One region of the Vreelandella sp. 162(4c) genome, then DNA from elsewhere that is predicted to be linked to it. Evidence: predicted binding sites of a transcription regulator. Region 1 holds the regulator's gene; the other holds the start of a gene.
The links. The regulator LexA, encoded in region 1, represses DNA repair genes until DNA is damaged. The targets are predictions, from matches to a motif close to TACTGTNTANNTANACAGTA.
Positions count from the first base shown of each region.

Region 1 (7,626 bases):
GATGGCGTGCTTCGCCATGCACCGGTATGAGATGTTTTGGCCTGACCCACTGATACAGCTTGATCAGTTCATCCTGGGCGGGGTGCCCGGTAGCGTGCAGCTCAGGGTGGTTGAACTCGTCGTAGAGGTTGACACCTAAATGCGCCAAACGCTTTTTAAGCTGCTCAATGGGGCGTTCATTGCCAGGAATGGCTTTAGCCGAAAAAATAACGTTATCGCCCGGCTGAAGATCCACAAAAGGGTGGCGACCCTGGGCGAGACGCTGTAGCGCAGCACGGGGCTCGCCCTGGCTGCCGGTGGCGATAATCACCACTTCATCCGGGGGGAGGTAGCCTAGGTCATGATTGGGCACCAGCGGCGGTAAATCATCCATATAGCCGAGCCCCCGGGCAACGCTGACCATGCGCTCCATTGAACGGCCCATCAAGCTAATGCGTCGGCCACACTTCTGAGCGGCGCGCCCTATCGCTAACACCCGGGCAAGGTTACTGGCAAAGCAGGAGACCACCACCCGGCCCTGGCAGTTGCCGAGGGTTTTTGTCAGGGCGCGGGCGACGTCCCCCTCGCTACCGGAGTGCCCGGGCATGGGGGCGTTAGTGGAGTCGCCCACAACCAAGTCAACCGGGGCAAGCGCCTTGAAGAGGGCTGCACTGATCGGCGTGCCGATAATCGGTTCAGGGTCGAGTTTCCAGTCGCCGGTATGTAAAACGCGATAGCCACCGGCTATCATTATTAGCGCACAGCTTTCGGGAATCGAGTGGGTTAAAAGTAAATAGCGCAGCGTGAATGGCCCGCTCTCTAGGGCCTCGCCAGGTTCAATGACATGGATAGCCGCACTGCTAAGCTGATGCTCGGCAAATTTTAGCCGCAACAGGCCTGCCGCCAGCGGGGTGGCGTAAATGGGGCAGTTCCACATCGGCCATAGCCAGGCTGCGGCACCAATGTGGTCTTCGTGACCATGGGTGATAAATAGCGCTTTGGGCACGATCCCCAGTGCTTTCGGCGTATCAAGATTGGGTACCTGCAGTGGCGAGTTGGGAAGATCCTGGCGGATCATCATGCCGCAGTCCACGGCTATCCAGTGATCGTCATAGCCGTATAGCGTTAGATTCATTCCAATCTCACCGCATCCCCCCAGCGGCAACATGCGCAGCGGTGGACGACGACGGGGACGAATTTGAACGCGTGGTGAATGCATCTGTTATGAAAAACCTAAAAAGTAGTGACTTAACTATACGGGAAGGCAGGGGCAGCTAACAATCATCCATGGCCTTCCGATACACTATGCGACCTAAGCCGCTGGTTTGTCATAATTAACTTAGCAATAGGTCAAGAGTAGCTCACATGTCTCATTATTATCGTTTAGTAGTTTCCTGTCCTGACCGGGTGGGTATTGTTGCACGGGTATCGAGCTTTATTGCCCAGCAGGGTGGCTCCATTACCGAAGCTAGCCAGCACTCCGATTTAGAAACCGGCTGCTTTTTTATGCGCTACGAAATTCTGGCGGATTCGGTAGGTATGTCGGCGGAAGCGCTGAGCGCGGCATTTGAACCGATAGCCAGCGAATTCAATATGCAGTGGTCGCTGGTGGATACCCAGCAGCGTAGGCGCGTAGTGCTGATGGTGTCGCGGGAGTCACATTGCTTGGTAGATCTACTTTACCGCTGGCAGGCGGGGGAACTGGATTGCGACATTGTCGGGGTTATCTCCAACCATGATGATATGCGTTCGCTGACGGAGTGGTACGGTATTCCTTATCACCATGTACCGGTCGACCCCGACAATAAGCAAGCATCGTTTGCCAAGGTTCAGGCCGAAATCGACAGTGCCCGCGCCGACTGCGTGGTGCTGGCGCGCTATATGCAAATACTGCCCCCTGAGCTGTGCGCGCGCTATGCGGGGCGAGTGATCAATATTCACCACAGCTTTTTGCCCTCTTTTGCCGGGGCTAAGCCCTACCACCAGGCCTACCAGCGGGGGGTTAAGCTGATTGGCGCTACCTGCCACTATGTGACCGAGGAACTCGACGCAGGCCCCATCATCGAACAGGATATCCATCGCGTTAGCCACTGTCATACGCCTACTGATCTAGTCCGCTTTGGTCGTGATGTGGAGAAAGCCGTGCTCGCTCGAGGTTTGCGTTGGCACTTAGAGGATCGTGTGTTGGTGCATGGCAACAAGACAGTGGTATTTAGCTAAGTACTCTATAATGCCCGCCCATCAACCTGAGAGGCCGCCATGTCATTTGCGCAAGGTGTATTAGCGCCCTGGGCGCTGCTGCTCACCTGGCTACTCTCGTTAGCAGTGATCGCATGGGCGCTTTGGGGGCGGCCCTGGCAGGTGTTGATAGCGGATTCAGCGCTTCAGCACCGCTGGCTGGGTGCTACGCTGGCGGTGATGCTGATGTGGCAGCTTCGTGCCCAGGCTGTTGATTGGCTAACGCTACACCTTGTTTTTACAGTATTGATGACACTCGTTTTTAAAGCGCCATTAGCGCTGATTAGCAACGTGCTGATCAACATTGCCATGGTGGTGATTGGCCGTAATGAGTGGATGTTGCTGGGGGCAAATGTACTGGTTACTGGGATCGTCCCGGCGGCCGTTATTGGCACGGTATGGCGGCTGGTAGATCGCCGCCTGCCGGATAACTTGATGGTCTTTCTGTTTGCCTGCGGCTTTTTTGGCGCGGCGCTGGCAACGCTGGGAGGAGGCTTGGCGGCGGTAGTGCTGATTATCGTCGCGGGTACAGACCCTGAGGCGATCTATCTCGCCCAGGAGTATGCGCGTTTTTTACCACTGCTAATGCCTTCAGAGGCATTTATTACTGGCATGCTGCTGAGCATCCTGCTGGTCTATCACCCAAACTGGGTGGCCACCTTCAATGACCACCGCTATATCGACCTGCAGTAGCGGATTTATTAGCCGAGTGCCTGGCCGTTGCCACCACGAATTACGCCGACTCCAACGCCTTCAATATCGAGCGCTTGAGAGCGCAGGTCGATTTCAATGGGCGCAAAATCAGGGTTCTCTGCAAACAGCGTCACTTGGTGCCCCTGGCGTTTGAAGCGTTTAACCGTTACTTCATCGTCCAGGCGGGCAACCACGATCTGGCCATCGCGAACCCGGTCGGTGCGATGAACCGCCAGTAAATCACCTTCCAAAATGCCAATATCCTTCATGGAAAGGCCGCGTACGCGCAGCAGATAGTCAGCTTTGGGAGTGAAGTACTCGGCCGGTAGCGGGCAGTAGCGATCAATATGTTCGGCGGCCAAAATGGGGCTGCCGGCAGCTACTTCCCCGATCACAGGCAGGCCAGTGGGTGGGGCTTCCACGTTGGTTGTGGGTAAGGCGGTGACTGCGCTATCCAGGACTTCTTGAGGTTCCTGGTTGGGCAGGCGGATGCCGCGAGAGGTGTTGCGGATAATGCGAATAACACCTTTGCGTTCCAGCGCGCGCAGGTGCTCTTCAGCCGCATTGGGTGAGCGGAAGCCAAGTGCTTTGGCAATCTCGGCGCGGGTAGGAGGGTAGCCAAATTCGCCCATGGTCTTAACGATAAAATCAAACACGTGCTGTTGGCGAGCGGTTAGCGGACGCGACATACCAGACTCCATAAATAGTGAATAGACAGTAACAAGTTAAATGTCGACTTAATCAATAAGTGTTTAAGTATACAGTATGTTCCTCTGTCCAGTATATGGCTTGTCAGTGCCTATTGCCGATGTCTATGCAATTTTTCTAATCGTTTGAAACTAAGTTTCTGCTTATTTAATACGTCACATTTTGTCAATAAATCAAGCGTTGAGCCCGCCTACGTTATGGCATAGTATTTTGCTATGTTTTAAACACCTGTTTCCCTGGAGAGCGACATGGCTCAATCTGATACGGTGACCCGTATACTCGACACCGCCGAGGTGCTGTTTGCAGAGCGGGGTTTTGCTGAAACTTCGCTGCGCAACATCACTAGCAAAGCGCGGGTTAACTTAGCCGCTGTTAATTACCATTTTGGTTCCAAAAAAGCCTTGATTCAGGCCGTTTTTGCCCGCTACCTGGATCCGTTTAGTCAGCGCTTTCATACTGCGCTAGATGAGCTCGAGGGCCAACACGCCGGGCGCGTTATCCCGCTGGAAACACTGCTCGAGACCATGGCAACTACCGTTCTCGCGGTGCCCGCCGAGCGCAATAGTTTGAAAGTGTTTATGCGCCTGCTGGGTCTTGCCTACAGTCAAGCACAGGGACATCTAAGACGTTATATCCAGGAAGAGTATGGCGATGTGTTTACACGCTTCACCGAGCTTGTGCGCAAAGCAACGCCGGATCTGCCTGACGCCGAGCGTTTTTGGCGGCTACACTTTGTGCTCGGCACGGTAATCTTTACCCTGTCTGGCCTCGATGCGCTACGCGATATCGCGGAGAAGGATTACCACGAGCAGGTCTCTGTGCGTGATTTGGTCAGGCGATTGCTCCCGGTAGTGGTGGCTGCTATGAATGCGCCGTTACCCATAGCCCTTGACGGTGCCAAGCCAGAAGAAGGAAAACATGCGAACTCCTACGCTAGCTGAGCTACCTCCAACGGAACATATCTGGCTGGAGATCGATACTACCGAACAGTTGCTGCGCTGTTGGCGAGGGCCAAAAGTGCTCCATGAGTGTTCTATTTCATCCGGTGCTGCCGGAAGCGGGGAGCGCAACGGCAGTGGTAAAACCCCTCGCGGGTGGCACTATGTGCGCGCGGCCATTGGCGGTGATATGCCCGAAAATGCGGTGTTTCGAGGTCGCCGCTGGACGGGCGAGACATTTTCGCCCGAACTCGCCGAAGAGCATCCAGAGCGTGACTGGATTCTGACCCGCATACTGTGGCTGTGTGGCTTGGAAAAGGGCGTGAACCGCGGTGGTCAGGTGGACTCGCAACGGCGCTATATTTACCTGCACGGGACGCCGCCTGACGAGCCCATGGGCGTTGCTGCGTCCCACGGCTGTATTCGTTTACGCAATAGTGATTTGCTCTATATCTTTTCGTTAGCGTTGCCGGGCACCCCTGTTTGGTTGCACGGTGGACGCCAGTCCTTTGACTGATCAGATTTTGACACCGCTAGACGATCGTCTAGAATCATCGCCCCTTTTCATGGACCTATCACGATGACTCAACCGTTAGGCCCGGTCATGCTTGACCTTGAAGGCCCAAAATTGACGGCTGCAGAAAAACGCTTGCTGCTAGAACCGACGGTAGGGGGCGTAATTTTGTTTGCCCGCAACGTTGAACATGGCTATCAGGTTCGCAAGCTCTGCAGCGATATTCGCCGTGTGCGTGCTGATTTACTGCTTGCCGTGGATCAAGAAGGCGGTCGCGTTCAGCGCATAAAAGAGGGGTTAACACGCCTGCCTGCCATGGCGCGTATCGGCGAGTGTTACCGCGCTGCCCAGGGAGAGGGGCTGGCGTTAGCTAAAGATGCCGGCTGGTTGTTAGGGATGGAGATGGCTGCCTGCGGTCTGGATCTGAGCTTCGCCCCGGTACTTGATGTGGAGAGCGGTCTATCCAGCGTTATTGGTGATCGTAGTTTCAGCAGTGACCCACAGCACGTAGCCCAGCTGGGCAATGCATTTATTCAGGGGCTTCACGATGCCGGTATGGCCGCTGTGGGTAAGCACTTTCCCGGCCACGGTGGTGTCGCGGCGGACTCACACGTTGCATTGCCGATAGACGATCGCCCGCTAGAAGTGATGAAACAGCACGATCTTGTGCCCTTTACCCAGTTAGCTTCACAGTTAGATGGGATTATGCCTGCACACGTTATTTATAGTGCTTTTGATACGCGCCCAGCAGGCTTTTCACCCAACTGGTTGGGCATGCTGCGGGAATCGCTAGGCTTCAAAGGCTGCATTTTTTCAGATGACCTGAGTATGGCCGGCGCCCACGAGGCGGGAGACCCCAAAGCGCGTGCCCAGGCAGCGCTGGCAGCAGGCTGCGATATGCTGCTGGTATGTAATGACCGAGCCTCCGCGCTTGAAGTGATGGAGGCATGCCACGGAATCAATTCTAAGCGCCCCGCTAAGTTGCGCTATAGCCGTGCGCGCCCAGACCTAGATGCGCTGAGTGCATTGGGCCGTTGGCGTCGTACTCACGCTAAGCTGGAAGCGCTAGCGGATAAGCCCCAGTTCAGCGCAGAAGCCGAGTAAGCCCAGTGCGGAAGCAGAGTAAGCCCAGCGCTGAATAAATCTCTTACTTAAATAAATGAAGTTTTAACCCGCCGTGGAGTTGGTAGATGTCAAAGTTGGATAAAGAAGCATTAGAGTCGCTGGACTCGATGCGTGAGCTGATGGATAACGCCGACTGCCTAATTTCTCAGCAAGAGGTAGAGCGGGCGCTGGATCGTATGGCGGAAGAGATTACTCGGGATTTAGGCGATAAACTGCCGGTTTTTTACTGCGTAATGAATGGTGGCTTGATTACCACCGGTCATCTGCTTACCCGCTTGGGCTTTCCGTTGGAAGTAGATTATTTGCATGCCACTCGCTACCGCAACGAGCTGCGCGGCGGCGAGCTTTTTTGGCGCGTTTCCCCTGAAGTGCCCATGGCGGGCCGTCACGTAGTGATTGTTGACGATATCCTGGATGAGGGGGCGACCCTGGCGGCCATTTTGGCTTACTGCGAAGAGGCCCAGGCCGCCAGCGTTACCACAGCGGTGTTGGTCGATAAACAGCACAACCGCAAAGCAGTGCCTGGGTTGAAAGCCGACTACTGCAGCCTGGAAGTTGCCGACCGTTATGTGTTTGGCTTTGGTATGGATTACAAAGGCTACTGGCGCAACGCGCCGGGAATTTTTGCCCCCAAAGGCATGTAATCCACTGGGGGCTTGCGTAGTTTTTGTAGTAGTTTTTACATTAGCGGGGCGAGAAACGCCTCGCTAAGCCGGTTTCAGCAATCATCCGCGTTGAAATCTCCTCCACCGAGAAGCGTGTCGCATCGATGAAGGGAATGTGCATGGTGCGGTAGAGCGACTCGGCCTGTTCCACTTCTTGTAGGCACTGATCCATCGAGCTATAGCGGCTATTGGGGCGTCTCTCGTTGCGAATTGCCGACAAGCGTCGCGCATCGATGGTTAACCCAAACAGCTTTTGCCGATGGGGCACGAGCGCCTTGGGTAGCTTCAGCATGCCATCTTCGTCTAAATCGTCTTCCGTCAGCGGGTAGTTAGCCGCCCGAATGCCAAACTGCAGCGCCAGATAAAGCGAGGTAGGTGTTTTGCCGCAGCGCGAGACGCCAACCAGGATGATATCCGCTTTATCGTATTGGTGGGTGCGTGCACCGTCATCATTATCTAGCGCGAAGTGGACGGAGTGGATACGATCCATGTAGACATCATCGCTGCCTATCGAGTGAGTGCGCCCAACGCTGTAGGAGGAGTGGGTCTCTAGTTCTTGCTCTAAGGGCTCCAGAAAGGTGGAAAAAATATCGACCTTAAAGCCGGACGCCTTACGAATAACGTCGCGTATTTGTTGATCCACAATGGTGTCAATGATAATGGGGCGATGACCATCCCGGTTGGCTGTCGACTCAATAATCGCTGCTAACGCCTGCGCTTTTTCCAACGTATCGATATAGGGCTTGGTCTGCATATCGATCTCAAC
Region 1 is NZ_CM176981.1:5,097,329-5,104,954, forward strand. Features, by position in the region: gene AC4EYZ_RS23550 (ribonuclease J) at 1-1,114, opposite strand, end outside; gene purU (formyltetrahydrofolate deformylase) at 1,345-2,199, shown strand; gene AC4EYZ_RS23560 (energy-coupling factor ABC transporter permease) at 2,239-2,910, shown strand; gene lexA (transcriptional repressor LexA) at 2,919-3,599, opposite strand; gene AC4EYZ_RS23570 (TetR/AcrR family transcriptional regulator) at 3,867-4,559, shown strand; gene AC4EYZ_RS23575 (L,D-transpeptidase) at 4,537-5,073, shown strand; gene nagZ (beta-N-acetylhexosaminidase) at 5,137-6,174, shown strand; gene AC4EYZ_RS23585 (hypoxanthine-guanine phosphoribosyltransferase) at 6,261-6,839, shown strand; gene ppsR (posphoenolpyruvate synthetase regulatory kinase/phosphorylase PpsR) at 6,880-7,626, opposite strand, start outside.

Region 2 (7,626 bases), 1.3 Mb from region 1:
ACCTCAATCTGGAACTTAGGTAGCTTTGTTTTGATTTCCAGCAGACCGTTAGCACCTACCAGACTGTCAGGCGAGTAGCCCACACCGTGGTTGAGGATAATGCCCACTTCCTCTGGTTTAGGTTCGCCGGTGGCATCCGTGTAAAGCGAACGGGCAACGCCTTCCAGCGTATGCCCACGACGGGTATGCGTATTACCTTGAAAGGGCTCTGCTAACTCACCGGTAATGCGCTCACCGATCAACTGGTTCATATAGGTAATCGCCCCGGTACCAAACCCTCCAGGGCCTTTACCCTTGACCAACAATGTCTTGAGCTCCGACATGGTGACGCGCCCTAAGCGTGCCGCCAGCCATTCGGGCGTGCCTTGTTCCATGTTAAGTACTTGCATAGAAACCTCCTACGAGAGGGTTTAAAACCTCTGTTACTTAACCGCCCGTTTGGAGAGTGAGGCGCGCAGCTTGTCGAAGTCACTCTGAGGCACTTGCACGGCTGATCTGTACTTACCGCTGAACCACTCCTGGGTCGTCGCAGGGCATTGGCTAATGAGCCGCTGGATCTGTCCCGCCTGAAAGGGCGTTACTAGCTTGATGCTCGCTTTGGTGCTGGTCTTGCCGTTATCGTCCTGCCCCCGGGTGGTGATATTAAGTAGTGCGCAGAGTACGTAGCGCTTGCCGTAGCTGGTGGAAGAGCCAAACGCCTGCACAGCGTTCTTGTTACCGCTCATATCGGCAGGCAGCAGCATGCTAGTCTCCTCACGGTGGCCATCCTTATGCATCAGCACACCGGTCACTTCAATGCCTCGTTCCTGCGTCTGAATACGAAAACTCACCGCAAAGCCGTGTTTCTGCATAATTGGGCGAACGGTATCGACGATATCCTCCAAGGTGGCGTAGCAGCCGTTGTTAGCCTGCCCGCGCTCCTCAATGCTGGGGAGTTCGGTCTGCATCGCCGCCATAGCAGCGCTATAGGCCATCATGGCCTGGCGATCCATCACCCGTTCCTGCATCTGCAGTAAGCGCTCCATTTTGTCGATATCGACGTCCGGGTTGAGCGCAGCGCGTTCAATCACCTGAATAATGGCCGTGCTCTCCGCAAGATGGGGGGTGGGTGCTGCAGGAACGGCTTGTAAAGAGGATGCAGACGTCTCGTGATTTACCACATTAGTTTTGGTTGCCATGAAAAGGCTCCTTCAATAGAGGCTTAAAAATCGGCGGGAAGCTCGCTGGGAGGGACGGGGCATAGGTGCAGCTCGGTGCGATACAGCTGTCCTTTTGCCATCACGTAGGTCTGGGCATAGGTTTGTTCCTGGGTGAGCAGTCGTTCCGTTAGTTGGGTTAATGCGATATCTAAATCGGGGTTAAGAGAGGCCATGGTGTACTCCACGTAACAGCAAAAAGCCCAGCCTGTTAGGGGCTGGGCTTATCGCGCTATCCGATGAGGGGTAAGACAAAAACTAAGAAAATTAGCAGTAAAATGATGAGAAACAGCATGTCAGCTCACCAGGGCAAGGGCTGTTTGCAGTGCTTCCTGCTTCAGCTGCGCCCCCTGGCCAAACCACGCTGAATCGAGCCGGGTATCGTTGCTACGCGCACGCTTGTCATGATCGACGTACTCGGTGACCGCATTGAGCAAGCCCCACGCAGTATCTTTGGCCGTGTCGAGGTGAGAACCGCGGCCTTCGCCGTGGTAGAGCTTGTGTACCTTATTAAGTGCCCGGTAATTGGGCAGCTTGGAAGGATCATCTATCGGCTTATCGATACCGCAGAGCACCGACTGAAAATACTGCTGTGCCTCGCGATGATCGATCTTCCGCTCCGCTAACGCTTTCATGCGGTACATAAAGTCATTCCATTGGGATACAGAAATACCCAGTTGGCTTTTTACCGCCCGGGGATCGAACTCTGATCGGTGGGGTACCTTCACCGCTTGGCTAGAGCCATCCACCGCAATCTGCAGCGTGTTGTTGCACACCACCCTTACTGTCGTTGGTGTCGCCATGGTGGCTAAGGTGCCATCGCAGGAGGTGGCCAATAGCAGGTAGTCGTTCACCTCATCCTGTCCTTTCAGCGAGGTACTTAAGCCACTGCGCGCCAAGGCCCAGAACTTCCGACCGCCTTTCAGCACACCCGCGGTTTCCAGTTCATACCCGGCGTACTCTGTCAGATCGCGGTAAAACTCCAGAATCTCCTCGGGCTGCACCACCTTATAGCGCTGCGAGACGACCGATAGCGGCGCCTTGGTATCCGAGCGGTAGAGCACTTTTTGCTCGGGGAATGAGTGGATGCTGCCCAGGTGGCTGGCACCCTCGGCAATAAAGCGCACCGGGGCTTCTTCAATATGCCAGTTCATTCCGGCCTGTTGCTGCCAGACCTCTAACGGTTGTTGACGGGATAGCTGCTGTCCCAGGCCGTGCCAAGGGGTAGCGCCGACGTAAGCCATTTGTTCAACGAGATGAGCCATGGTGAAAACTCCTAGCAATAAAAAAGCGCTGACGTTAATCGCCAGCGCTTTATGGTTGTAAAGTAAGGGCTATGTCGCATAGTGGGAACGCATTATTGGGGTGCGGTGAAGGGACGGGTTAATTGCCGGAAGGTATGACCGCACGATGCGCACAGCCAGGGCTTTCCTTCACCGGGTGGCAGTTTCTGTGTGAAGAACACCGTTGCGACTCGCGAGCCTGATTGACTGCCGGAAACAGCCCCCATCACGGCAGCGGGCAGTTTGGCTAACGGAAAGCGGGAGGAGGCATCCGATAAAGGGGACGTTGGGGTATAGGATGCCCGCCACGCACCAATGGCAGCGCCGACAAGGCTGCCGCCCACGGTGCCGATACGTTGGGCGGTTTCAAAGTTAAGCGTGCATGGGGCTGCACAGCGTAGGCAAGGCGGGGACATAAACAACACTCCTATAGGCGTCAAAGTGATCCCGTGTGCAGGATTCATAGGAGTGATATAGATCTGAAAGTTTTTAGCGTCGACTCTTAAATGGTTGCTTCGCTAGCCCTCTTTACTGATACTGTTTATGCATACAGTAAAAAGGAGAAGCCCTATATGTCATTGAACGTTTCACTGATGGGCCGGGCAGATGCCGTGGCCTCGTCACTACCCTTACCGCTCTATTCAACCGCCGTGCGCGCCGGGTTTCCTTCGCCCGCCGATGATCACTTGGATACCGAGCTAGATCTGCACCGCTACGTCGTTAAACGCCCAGCCTCGACCTATTTTGCGCGTGCGGAAGGGGATTCAATGATCGGGGACAGCATTCACCCTGGGGACTTATTGGTGGTAGATCGCAGCCTGGAAGCGCTGCCTGGTCGGATTGTGGTGATCTGCGTAGATGGGGAAATGACTGTTAAGCGTCTGGAGCGTGTTGGTCAGCGCACCTACCTCAAAGCAAGCAACCCTAATTTCAAGCCGATTTCCCTTGATGGACGCGAATCCCAAGTATGGGGTGTAGTGACCGACGTGATTCACAATCTGCTGAGGTCACTACCGTGATCGCACTCGTTGACTGCAACAACTTCTATGTCAGTTGCGAGCGCGTCTTTGATCCAGCGCTGGAAGGGCGACCCGTAGGGGTGCTGTCGAATAACGATGGTTGCGTTGTTGCCCGTAGCAACGAGCTCAAAGCGCTGGGTGTTGAGATGGGGACGGCCATGCACTTGTTACCGCCCGCGATACGCCGCCAAGCCGTGCTGCTGTCCAGTAACTACGCGTTATATGGCGATATGTCCCAGCGGGTGACCGAGGTGCTAGGCGAGTTTTCGCCCCATGTTGAGGTGTATTCCATTGATGAGAGCTTTGTTGGGTTTCAGGGCTTCGACCCTGATACGTTGGAAGCACGGGGCCAAGCCATGCGAGCTACCGTTCGGCAGTGGACGGGTATTCCCGTATGTGTGGGATTTGCGCCAACGTGCGTATTGGCCAAAGTGGCGAACCACGCGGCTAAAAAACATCCTGCCTACAAGCAGCACGGGGTGTGTAAGTTAATCGCCGAAAGTGAAGCGACCAAGGCATTGTTAAAGCAGTTGCCGGTGACAGAGCTGTGGGGCGTGGCTCGCCGCACCGGTGAACGTTTAAGAGTGATGGGTATTGAGACCGCATGGGATCTACGCGAGGCAGACCCTAAGCGTATTAGGGGGCGATTTAGTGTGGTGCAGGAACGCATCGTATGGGAGCTACGCGGGCAGTCCGCCATACAGCTCGAGGACATGAGCCTACCCAAGCAACAGATCATGGTGTCGCGTTCATTCGGCAGGCTAACCGGCAACCTTAATGACCTACGCGAAGCCTTAAGGCAGCACGCCGCCAGGGCGGCCGAAAAGCTGCGCAAACAGAGCAGCGTTACCAGCGCCGTGATGGTGTTTGTGCGCACCAATCCGTTTCGTACCGATTTGCCGCAATACCAACAGCGTGTGGTTGTCTCACTAGAGAGACCTACCGATGATAGCCGGGACATCATCGCAGCGGCGGTACAAGGCCTACGGCGCCTTTGGCGCAAAGGCTATGCCTACCATAAAGCAGGCCTCATGCTGCTCGATCTTACGCCCAAGGCCAACCGTCAGCTTACCCTCACTGAAACCCCGCAAACCGACGAGGAAGCAAAGCGAAGCGAGTGCCTCATGGCAACGATGGACAAGCTCAACCGAGAGCTAGGTAAGGGTACGGTACAGCTGGGCCTACCCCGTAAAGGCAATGCCTGGGCGCTGCGAAGTGAGCGACGCACGCCACGTTACACAACCCAATGGAACGAGCTAATGATTGTTAGGTAGAGCAGGTCATTAAGATTTCGTAGAGGTGGCAATGGTACTAGGCTTCGTTGCCTATTCTGATCTACTTACTTGTCGAAGATAGGGGAAGTCTAATAATACTTGACATTCAACGCCGTTATAGCTATTTTCTGGAAAAATTGAGAAGCTAGATTAACTTTTTTACTGAATCCAACATGCGTCGACGTTCAAAAATTTTATTTTAGTCTAATGGTTTAATCATAATTTATATTATTTAGGAGTTTTAATGAGTCTTTTTCAAAAAGCAAAGGGCGCTTTTAAAAGTGCGAAATGTAAAGTCGGTATGCACGGAGGAAACTACAGTAAAATGGAAGGTAAGCCTCAATGCTATTTGAGTAAGACATGCCCAGATTGTGATGAGGTTGTTGTTAAAAATAAGCATAAGTATGGCAATGATTTTTATGTGAGAGAAATGAACTGCCTTAAAAGGTCAACATGTGTCCATTGTGATCATGCTGTTGAAAAAATAATTCATCATTATACATTTGATAGGGTTGATGCAGGCTGCAATGTATTTGAACGGTGTGCAAGGTGTGATCTTGTGAAAAAAACAAACTCTAAGAAACATACATGGGGAGACTGGAGTGTCACTGCTCCCGGGCGTTCATCCCGAGCATGCGTGTTCTGTGGTGAACAGGATCACAAGCAAATAAACTAAAAGCACATAAATAAAGATAAATAATTATTTTAAATTTTATTAGACAGCTAAATTTTTTATATATGCCTACATAAAATAGAATTAATGCTTCCTGAGCTTTCCTTTTAGTATAACCAACTACTTACCCTCACTGAGACCCACAAACCGCAGGCGGTAGCCAAACGCAGCGAACGACTGATAGGCACGATTAATAAGCTCACTCGAGATTTGGGTAAGTGAACGGTAAAGTTGGGCCTGCCCCATAAAGGCAATGCCTGGTCGCTACGCAGTGGGCAACGCAAACCACGCCACACGCAACACTATGGATCGGAATGAGCTGCCATCTGTAAAAATAAGAATAAATCTTTACAGCATGTCGATACCGTTGCACTTACGAAGGCGGGAAAGGATCCAAAAGAGGACTATCACGCTATTGGGCCGTTTAAGCTGATATAAGGGTCATACTTATGGAACACGTGACAGAATCTCGCGTGCGGTGTCCAGGATGTCGTTCTGCCATGCAAGGGGCTCCAGCACCTCAACATTGGCCCCTAGTCCCTTGAGCCACCACAGTGTCTGCTGATCATTTGGCACAACGGCCTCTAGACGCTGCCACTCGCTATTTTCCAGCGGAATGAGAGTTTGATGATTGGAAAGTGGAGTTTCCGTTAGTAACCAAGCTAATTGTGGAGCCACATTTGCGACTAATCTAGTATCTTCATTTCCATCCAGATAGCCGAATGCGCCATTGTGTATATAACTATCTAGGTCAAACGCTGTCGATTCCCGCCATGAGTTGCTGCTTATAATCGCTTTTTTGATTCGGTGCAGAGCAAACTGCCGGATATCGTCGTAGTCGTTCACGGTAGCCAGCAGATAAGTCACGCTGTGGCGACTCACTAATCCTTGAGGGTGAAGAGTGAATTGCTTCTCTTGCTCAGTACTTCGAGAGAGATAGGTTACATCTAATGCTCTGTTTTCCATCAGGGCCTGAGCTACAACCTGCCAAATCATTTCCTTGAATAGGGCCGGAATTAATACCTTACCGTTTGGAATTGCCCGAACTCGTTTAGCCCACTGGCTAAGCCCGTTGCCCTCCAAATCATCAAGTAATCGCCGTGCGTCTCGAAATTGAGGTGCCAATTGGTCGATCACTACAGGAGGCAGCACTCCCTTTAGGTATTCCTCGGCTAGCACTAGAGTTAGAGCGCTAGGAACGTCAAGTGCTGGCAGATTGCAGTGAAAGTCTCGGTCAAAGTACCAGCGGTATGGCTTGCTGCTATCGTCACAGACTAGCGGAAAGTGCAAAGCAAGCTTGTCGCGTAGGTCTCGTTGCAGTGAGCGGGTATCTATTCGAAAACCCCGTTCATGTAACTTCTCCAATAGCACTGGTGTGCTAACTCGACCAGGACTGCGTGGTATGAGCTGAAGCATGGTCAGGTAGCGGAACAGCGTCTCGCGAATCTCGGACATGAACGAACCTTGTCTTAAGGAGCCAGGCGGTCTTACAGCCTATCGGCGTTGGTGATGGCTAATCATTCTTATCACCGGTTAGTATGCCAGGAAGCCATCAAAAAGCGTAAGTCCGGCGTTCCAACGTAGCGGTGCATCACTTCACAGGCTTGTTCTTGCCAGTGCTTTTCAAGAGAGCTCACAGCGAAATGAGTAGTCTCATCCTCATCATTTTTTTTGCTATGAGTCAGCCACGGCGGTGCGTCCAGGCTTACCTCTTCATTGAGTAGGGGGTAATCGGCCAACCATGCATATACATCAGGTAGTGATTTACCGATACAAGCAGGGAACAGCACAGCTTGAGGTGGCATGACAAATCCCAGCATCAGTAAAACTACATTGACCTCGTGATCGCATGTCAAATGCCAGCGGCGACTGTCTAGTCCCGGAGCGGAGCTAAAGTGTCTTGCCGCGCAGTGCCACACGAGATGGGCTTGTGTGAACCGGCGAGTTATTTCGTCCAGACTCGAGCTCCAATATGGGTTCACATAGAGGCCTCTGCCGTCAGTAGAGGCTGTCGCCACATTTGATGCTGGCACGAGTTCGATATCGAGTTGCTGGGCCAGGAAGGCCGTAGCGGGTTGATCATTGCTCCAGGCATCGCGGTCAGCTTGCCAAAGTCCTTTCTGCTTAGTGATGACTTCCTTCTCGTCAATATCACTAATGAGCTGATCATTCAGTAAGGGT
Region 2 is NZ_CM176981.1:892,850-900,475, reverse strand. Features, by position in the region: gene AC4EYZ_RS03980 (lambda exonuclease family protein) at 1-389, opposite strand, end outside; gene AC4EYZ_RS03975 (ERF family protein) at 423-1,178, opposite strand; gene AC4EYZ_RS03970 (hypothetical protein) at 1,202-1,372, opposite strand; gene AC4EYZ_RS03965 (DUF932 domain-containing protein) at 1,493-2,461, opposite strand; gene AC4EYZ_RS03960 (hypothetical protein) at 2,554-2,895, opposite strand; gene AC4EYZ_RS03955 (LexA family protein) at 3,052-3,498, shown strand; gene AC4EYZ_RS03950 (Y-family DNA polymerase) at 3,495-4,772, shown strand; gene AC4EYZ_RS03945 (hypothetical protein) at 5,017-5,448, shown strand; gene AC4EYZ_RS03940 (helix-turn-helix transcriptional regulator) at 5,893-6,900, opposite strand; gene AC4EYZ_RS03935 (DUF2201 family putative metallopeptidase) at 6,972-7,626, opposite strand, start outside.
Region 2: a site for LexA is predicted at 3,015-3,034, ahead of AC4EYZ_RS03955 (LexA family protein). Genes of this name have one in related genera too.